DNA from 2 places in the Faecalibacterium sp. IP-3-29 genome. Region 2 is predicted to be linked to the other one. Evidence: predicted binding sites of a transcription regulator. Region 2 holds the regulator's gene; the other holds the start of a gene.
What was found. Region 2 encodes HrcA, which represses chaperone genes, less so after heat shock. Its sites were predicted from a motif close to TGTTAGCACTCNNNNNNNNNGAGTGCTAACA; they were not measured.
Positions count from the first base shown of each region.

Region 1: a site for HrcA is predicted at 2,117-2,147, ahead of MTP40_RS05460 (Hsp20/alpha crystallin family protein). Genes of this name have one in related genera too.

Region 1 is NZ_CP094471.1:1,135,828-1,140,038, forward strand. It holds gene MTP40_RS14430 (hypothetical protein) at 1-19, shown strand, start outside; gene MTP40_RS05445 (ADP-ribosylglycohydrolase family protein) at 34-585, shown strand; gene MTP40_RS05450 (purine-nucleoside phosphorylase) at 751-1,578, shown strand; gene MTP40_RS05455 (hypothetical protein) at 1,589-2,065, shown strand; gene MTP40_RS05460 (Hsp20/alpha crystallin family protein) at 2,281-2,745, shown strand; gene MTP40_RS05465 (YitT family protein) at 2,996-3,853, shown strand; gene MTP40_RS05470 (alcohol dehydrogenase) at 3,917-4,211, shown strand, end outside.
Region 2 is NZ_CP094471.1:2,847,881-2,852,091, reverse strand. It holds gene MTP40_RS13705 (Fic family protein) at 1-656, shown strand, start outside; gene MTP40_RS13700 (stage V sporulation T C-terminal domain-containing protein) at 764-1,306, shown strand; gene hrcA (heat-inducible transcriptional repressor HrcA) at 1,492-2,565, shown strand; gene grpE (nucleotide exchange factor GrpE) at 2,562-3,191, shown strand; gene dnaK (molecular chaperone DnaK) at 3,294-4,211, shown strand, end outside.

The DNA of each region.
Region 1 (4,211 bases), 1.3 Mb from region 2:
GAAGCGGCATCATAGGTAAGGGAGGAAACAGCCATGTTAGGAGCAATCTTGGGTGACATCGTGGGCAGTCCCTATGAATTTGACCACAACAATTACAAGCACAAGGATTTTCCGCTGCTGAGCGAGAAATCGCACTTCACCGATGATACCGTCATGACCGCTGCGGTGGCAGTTGGTCTGATTGACGGAAAGGGTCTGCCGGAGAGAACATTTTGTGCAGTGCAGCATGAAATGCGGTTCTGGGGCCGTGAATATCCCCATGCCGGTTACGGCGGGATGTTCCGCGGTTATGACCTGAACCGTACCTGCGATGAAATTCGGCCGACCTATCATCATGTGGAGACCTGTCAGGAAACTGTGCCGGAAGCAATCATTGCTTTTCTGGAAAGCGTCAGTTTTGAGGATGCACTTCGCAATGCGGTCTCTCTGGGCGGCGACAGCGACACCCTTGCCTGTATCACCGGCGGCATTGCCGAAGCTTTTTACGGGATGCCGCAGGAACTGCGGGACGAGACTTTGAAACGTCTGCCGGAGGATATCCGGGAAGCATATGAGCTGTTTCGGTGGAACATCGGCCAGAGATAAGACATTCGGAGAACCAAGGAGCAGATACAACACACTCGTGATGTGAAGTATCTGCTCCTTGGTTTTTAATAAGACTCGATGGAGGGTGTCTTGCATCGGCCTGAAAAATCCGATATACTGAACCCAGAGAGTATATCGAATTTTTTGGGAAAAGGAGAGAACGGTATGGAACATCTTTATGAAAAGGTACTGGAAAGTGCGGAATATATCAAGACACACACGAAAAAGCGCCCGAAGATCGCGGTGGTGCTGGGCTCCGGCCTTGGCAAGCTGACCGCGGACTTTACGGATACGGAAGAACTGTCCTACAAGGATATCCCCAACTTCCCGGTATCCACGGTGGCAGGACACAAAGGCGCATTGTTGGCTGGCAAGCTGGGGGACACGGAAGTCTACGCCATGGAAGGCCGCTTCCATTTCTATGAGGGCTACTCCATGAAGGAAGTCTGCTACCCGTTCTATGTGTTCAAGCTGCTGGGCGTGGAAAAGGTGGTGTTGACCAACGCCTGCGGCGGCATCAACCGGGAGTTTGCGCCGGGCACCCTGATGCTCCTCACCGACTTCATCAACATGATGGGCACGAACCCCCTCATCGGCCCCAACGACGAGCGCTTCGGCCCCCGCTTCCCGGACATGACCGAACCTTACAGTCTGGAACTGCGGAACCTTGCCAAGCAGACCGCCGATGAACTGGGCATTGCCTACAAGGAGGGCGTTTACATGGGCTTTATGGGCCCTTGCTATGAAACGGCGGCTGAAATTCGCGCCTTTGCGGGGATGGGAGCCGATGCCGTGGGCATGAGCACCGTGCCGGAAACCATGGTCTGCAACTACATGGGCATGAAGGTACTGGCCGTCAGCTGCATCACTAACATGGCCACCGGCATCCAGACGGTCAAGCATAGCCACGCCCGCGTGCTGGAGATCGCAAATCAGGCAGGCGATACCCTGTGCCGTTGGCTGGGCGCGGTGATCCAGAAGGTGGAAGGATAAGGAGATTCGGATGAGAGAAAACATCGTTTTTGATTATTTGCTGGCAAATGCCTGGGGTTTGCCGCTTTGCCGTGTGTCCGTGTCAGAAGATGGCTTCGTTCAATGTCAGGAGAACAGAGAAAATACACAAGGACTGCAACTGGAAAAGGCAGAAGTGGATAAAATCAAATCAATCGTTTCAGAACATACGCATATATTGGATTATGACAGTAAAGAACTTGAGTCGCCAGATGTGTTTGATGGAGTTATGAATTTTTTTGATTTTGAGGCATCTGATGGACGAAAAGTGAACTTGATGGCTTTTAATATTGGCGAAGTGAAAACCCCTGGCATGAGCTTTTCAAAAGGTCTCCTGGAGAAAGGAGAACCGGACGAAATCGTCGTTCCGGTAAAAGCAATGGAGGTAGTAAAGACATTCGAGGAAATCGCTGCTACTCTGGTGGCGAATGGAGTGGATGCCAAATGCTTAAGGCTAACATATGCCTGAAAAACGCCTAAGATTACATGAAAGATTATCAGAAAATTATCTTTCTGTGAATTTTAGCACTCTACACTTGACACTGCTAACAAATGGTGCTATAACAGTGGCGTGCTCAGGAGGAAGGGCAAAAGGAGAGCCGCAAGGCTCCCTGGAAAGCCCTTCTGAATGGACGCTTCAGATTTTTTGCCCCGACCCGAACGCCGGGATTGGAGGAATGATTTATGCTTATGCCGACTGTTTTCCATGAAAACCTGTTCGATGATTTCTTCGATCCGTTCTGGAATGACGCTGCACTGGAACGTATGATGAACCGTGAGGCGCGTGATACCTTTGGTAAGCGCGGTGCAAACATGATGAAGACCGATGTCAAACAGACGGACAACGGCTACGAAGTAGCGGTTGATCTGCCGGGCTGCAAGAAGGAAGACGTTCAGATGGATCTGAACGACGGCTACCTGACCATTCAGGCAGTGCGCAGCCACAGCAATGACGAAAAGGATCAGAAGGGTCGCTATCTGCGGCGCGAGACCTTCTCCGGCACCTGTGCACGCAGTTTCTACGTGGGCGATGTGAAGAAGGAAGACATCCATGCAAAGTTCGAGGATGGCGTCCTGCATGTTGAGCTGCCTGCTCCTCAGCAGACGAAGGCTTTGCCTGAGAACCCGAATCTGATTGAAATCGAGTAAAACGCCGGTCGTGTGCGCCAAGTCACACACGCACATAAGATGCCCCCGGAGAGCCGCAACAAGCTCTCCGGGGGCATTTTTGTTTCGCTATCTTTTCCGCAAGGGAAAAACATGGTATACTGAGAACAGCAACTCGGAATTTATGGAGGTACTTCACTATGGAATACAAACGCTTTGGCGGTAAGCTCCTTGTCCGCATCGACAAAGATGAGAAATTCGGTGAAACAAATTTGATTTTAGGGGGACAAAGATGAGTGATGTAAAAGGAAAGACCGGCGCAGTCCTGAGGGAGACGGCAGTCCTGACCGGGGCGGTGGCGATCATTGCGGCGGGCGTTTTCTTTTTTCTGGTGCCGAGCCATACATCCGTCAGCAGCATTTCCGGCCTTGGCATCGTGCTGTCCAATTTTGTGCCGCTGCCCTTGTCGGTCATTACGATGATCCTGAACGTCGTGCTTCTCATCATCGGGTTCTTTACCTGCGGCAGAGAATTTGGCGCAAAGACCGTATACACCAGTGTGCTGCTGCCGGTGTTTCTGGGGCTGTTTGAAAAGCTGTTCCCGGAGTTCGGCTCGATGACCGGCAGTCAGGAGCTGGACGTGCTGTGCTATATTCTGGTGGTCAGCATCGGGCTGAGTATTTTGTTCAATCGCAATGCATCCTCCGGCGGGCTGGATATCGTGGCAAAGATCATGAACAAGTACCTGCACATGGAATTGGGAAAAGCCATGTCTCTGTCGGGAATGTGTGTGGCGCTTTCCGCGGCCCTGGTCTACGATAAAAAGACCGTGGTGCTGAGTATCCTCGGTACTTACTTCAACGGCATCGTGCTGGACCATTTCATCTTTGATAACAGCATCAAACGCCGCGTCTGCATCATCACCGAAAAAGAGGAGGCGCTGCGTCAGTTCATCCTCCATGACCTGCACAGCGGTGCGACCATGTACGAGGCCATCGGTGCATACAATCTGGAAAAGCACAACGAGATCATTACCATCGTGGACAAGAGCGAATATCAGAAGCTGATGAACTTTATCAACCGGGAAGACCCCAAGGCTTTTGTTACCGTTTACAATGTGTCCAGCATGCAGTATCAGCCCAAGATCTAATCGGCGGAGAGCTGCGTGGTATACTCAAGTCCGGAAATATCAAAGCGCATGGAGGTAAAAAGCATGCTGACCTATACCTATGTTTCAGAGGGGACGTTTGCCCTGATGGAAAAACCAAAGCCGGTGCTGCAGCACGAGCGGGACGCCATTGTAAAGGTGACCCTTGCCAGTATCTGCTCCAGCGATCTGCACATCAAGCACGGCAGCGTGCCACGGGCGGTGCCCGGCATCACGGTAGGGCACGAGATGGTGGGCATCGTAGAAGAAGTGGGCAGTGCGGTGACCAATGTGAAACCCGGCGACCGGGTGACGGTGAACGTGGAGACCTTCTGCGGAGAGTGCTTTTTCTGCAAAAAAG
Region 2 (4,211 bases):
AGACTACACCCAATGAGATCGATATGACCCTTCCCAGCGGGGAACGCCATGTGCTGTTCCGCCCGCTGGAACCATACGAGACACCGGGTGCTGTGGAGGCACTTTGCTGCACTTATCAGGATGTGCTGCATAGAGAACTCGTTGATCCCCTGCTTTTGATCCCCTGTTTTATCTTGGATTTTCTCTGTATCCATCCTTTCAATGATGGTAACGGCAGAATGAGCCGGCTGCTGACCCTTTTGATGCTGTATCAGAATGGATATGTTGTGGGGCAGTACATCAGCATTGAAAAAGCAATTGCAGAGACTAAGGATGAGTACTATGCAGCACTGGCGCAGGCTGATCAGCACTGGCATGAGGAGGAAAATGACCCGACACCGTTCATCAAATATATGCTGGCGGTGATCTGCTCCTGTTATCAGGATTTTGAGCAGCGGGTCGATCTGGTTGGCGGGGGACAGAAGCGCGTGACGGCGTACGAACGAGTGCGCAGTTATGCGATGGAAAGGCTGGGAGCCTTTACAAAACAGGAGGCCGCAGAGGCCTGCCCGGGCTTTGGTACAAGCTCGATTGAAAGCGCGCTGAAAAAACTGACAGAGGAGGGCGTTCTGGAGAGGATCGGCGCGGGTAGAAAGACGCAGTATGTGCGCAGGTAAGGCTCCGGCCGGAGCTGAATGAATAATTCCCTTCCTGTTTCCACAGAATAACCATACTTCACAGAAATCTGGAAGCAAAACCGGAACATGGAAAGGAAGGGAACCTTATGAAAGCAACCGGCATCGTGCGCCGCATCGATGAGCTGGGGCGGGTGGTCATCCCCAAGGAGATCCGCCGCACCCAGCGCATCCGCAGGGGAGACCCGCTGGAGATCTTCACAACAGGGGACGGCGAGGTCATCTTCAAAAAGTATTCGCCCATGGGGGAACTGAGCGGGGTAACGGCCCAGTATGTGGATGTGCTGAGCAAGTGCTTTGCCCTGACGGCCTTTGTCTCAGACCGGGACCGCATTCTGGCGGCATCCGGTGCGGGCAGGCGGGATCTGGCAGACCGCAGCGTGAGCCAGCCGCTGGAAAAGCTGATGGACAGCCGCAAGCCCTACCAGAGCGATGGCAGCCCCGAAAAGGCATTGCTGCCCTGTGAGGGCTCACCCCGGGCGCTGCTGTGCGCTGTGCCCATCATTGCGGCGGGGGATGTCACCGGCAGTGTGGGCCTGCTTACGGAGGACCGCACTGCCCAGCCCGATGCCGCCCAGCTCAAGGCGGTGAACGTGGCGGCGGCATTTCTGGCAAAGCAGATGGAGGAATGATCTATTATATAGGAGAGCCGCCGCAGGGCGGCTCTTTTTTTGTGCGGCCTTTATGACAGAATTATGAATCTTTCAAAACTTTTCTGAGAAGCTATTGACAGCGCCGCAAAATTGGATATAATGGTCTTAGCACTCAGGAAGAAGGAGTGCTAAAGAACAAAAAGCGAACGAAGGAGGCAGGCGCTATGACGATGGATGCACGCAAACAGCGTGTCTTGCAGGCGATCGTTGCGCTGTATGGCCTCGAGGGCGAGCCCGTGGGCAGCAGTGTGCTGGCAAACTACTTTGATATGGCAGTTTCCAGTGCCACGCTGCGCAACGAGATGGCCGCGCTGACCAAGCTGGGTCTGCTGGAGCAGCCCCACACCAGCGCAGGCCGTGTCCCCAGTGCCAAGGGCTACCGTTATTATCTGGATCATCTTCTCACCGATGACCAGCCGCTGGACCGTGTGACCCGCGCCCGTGTGGACGCGGTGTTCGCAAGCCTTGACCATGAGCCGGAAAAGCTGGCACAGGGTGCCGCCAAGGCGCTGGCCGCCATCAGCGGCTGCACAGCCGCCGTCAGCACCCCCTGTGCTGAGGATCTCTGCATCGCCCACTACGAGGTGGTGCAGGTGGGCCGCAGCGCCGCAGCGGTGCTGGCTGTGACCACTGCCGGTTATGTCCGCACCCGTGTGGCGCGGGTCCGCACCGGTCTTTCCCGGGAAAATGCAGCGGCGCTTGCCGCCCTGCTCAACCGGAACCTGACCTTTGTGGCTCCTGTTGATCTGTCGCCCCGGCTCCTTGCAGAGCTGTGCAGTCAGATCAGCCCGGAGCTGGTGCCGGTGATCAGCGCCGCCGCCGCCATCCTGCAGGATTCCACCCAGCCCCATGTGTATCTGGGTGGTGAGCAGTACCTGCTGGACTGGCCCCAGCTGGACGGCAAGGTGGGCAGCATCCTGAGCCTGCTGAACGACGAAGAGCAGGCCGCCGCCCTCATTGCACCCCCGGCAGAGCAGAGCGAAAGCATCCTGCTGGGCGAGGATCTGGAACCTCAGATTCCTGGCCTGTGCATCGTGAGTGACCGGTATCTGGTGGGCGGAGGCCTCTGGGGCTCCGTGGCCCTCATCGGCCCCACCCGGATGCCCTTCCAGAAGCTGATGCCGCTGCTCCACACCTTTGCCGACCAGCTTGGCGAAGGAATGAGCGGCAAACGAAAAGATACCCCGCAGGCAGCCGCACCCCGGCGGACTGTGATCTATAAGGAGGACCTGGAATGAGCGAAGAAACAAAAAAGACCCCGCAGGCAGAAGAACCTGCCGTGGAGCCCAACACCGCCGAGCAGGCCGCCCCGGAAACTGCACCTGAGCAGGCAGCGGCTCCCGAGACGAACGCTGAAGCGGCAGACCCCAAGAAAAAGGATGGCTTCTTCAACAAGAAGGCCCGGGAGCTGGAGGCCGTGAAGGCAAAGCTGGACGCGGCTGAGAAGAATGCCAATCAGGCCAAGGATCAGCTGCTGCGGATGGCCGCCGAGTATGAGAACTACCGCAAGCGCTCCACCCGTGAGGCTGACCAGAAGTTCAACGACGGCGTGTCCTTTGCCGTGAACCAGATCATCCCCATTCTGGATACGCTGGAGATGGCGGCCAACGCCCCCACCACCGACGAGAACTACAAGAAGGGCGTGACCATGACACTGGACAAAGCCGCCAAGGCGCTGAGTGTCCTCCATGTGGAGGAGATCGAGGCGCTGGGCAAGCCCTTTGACCCCAACTTTATGAATGCCGTGCAGCAGATCCCCGCCCCCGATGGGCAGGAGAGCGGCACCGTGATCACGGTCTACCAGAAGGGCTACAAGCTGGGCGATAAGATCGTCCGCCATGCCACCGTTGTTGTGGCAGAGTGATTTTGCAAGACCCCGCAAGGGTTTTCAAATATAACATCCGCTTGGTAACATTTGAGCATCATATAAACAAAAAACGTTCTGAATTTGAGAGGAGCTTTCATTATGAGTAAGATCATTGGTATCGACCTTGGTACTACCAACAGCTGCGTGGCTGTTATGGAGGGCGGCGAGCCCGTTGTTATCGCAAACTCTGAGGGTGCACGCACCACCCCGTCTGTTGTCGGCTTCACCAAGACCGGCGACCGTCTGGTGGGTCAGGTCGCAAAGCGCCAGGCCATCACCAACCCTGAGAACACGGTGGCTTCCATCAAGCGTTATATGGGCACCGACCACAAGGTGACCCTGAACGGCAAGGAGTACACTCCCCAGCAGGTCAGCGCTATGATCCTGCAGAAGCTGAAGGCAGATGCTGAGGCTTATCTGGGCGAGACTGTCACCGATGCAGTCATCACCGTTCCTGCATACTTCAACGACAGCCAGCGTCAGGCAACCAAGGACGCAGGCACCATTGCCGGCCTGAACGTCAAGCGTATCATCAACGAGCCCACTGCCGCATCTCTGGCATACGGCATCGATAAGGAAGAGGACCAGAAGATCATGGTCTACGACCTGGGCGGCGGCACCTTCGATGTCTCCATCATCGAGATGGGCGACGGCGTGACCGAGGTTCTGGCCACCAACGGTGATACCCACCTGGGCGGCGATGACTTCGACCAGCGCATCATCGACTGGATGGCAGATGCGTTCCAGAACGAGAACGGCATCGACCTGCGCAAGGATAAGATGGCCGCACAGCGCCTGAAGGAAGCTGCTGAGAAGGCAAAGATCGAGCTGTCCAGCGCAATGAGCAGCCAGATCAACCTGCCCTTCATCACTGCTGACGCTACCGGCCCCAAGCATCTGGATATGACCCTGACCCGCGCAAAGTTCAATGAGCTGACCGCTGATCTGGTCGACCGCACCATGACCCCTGTCCGCAAGGCTCTGCAGGATGCAGGCCTGCGTCCCTCTGACCTGAAG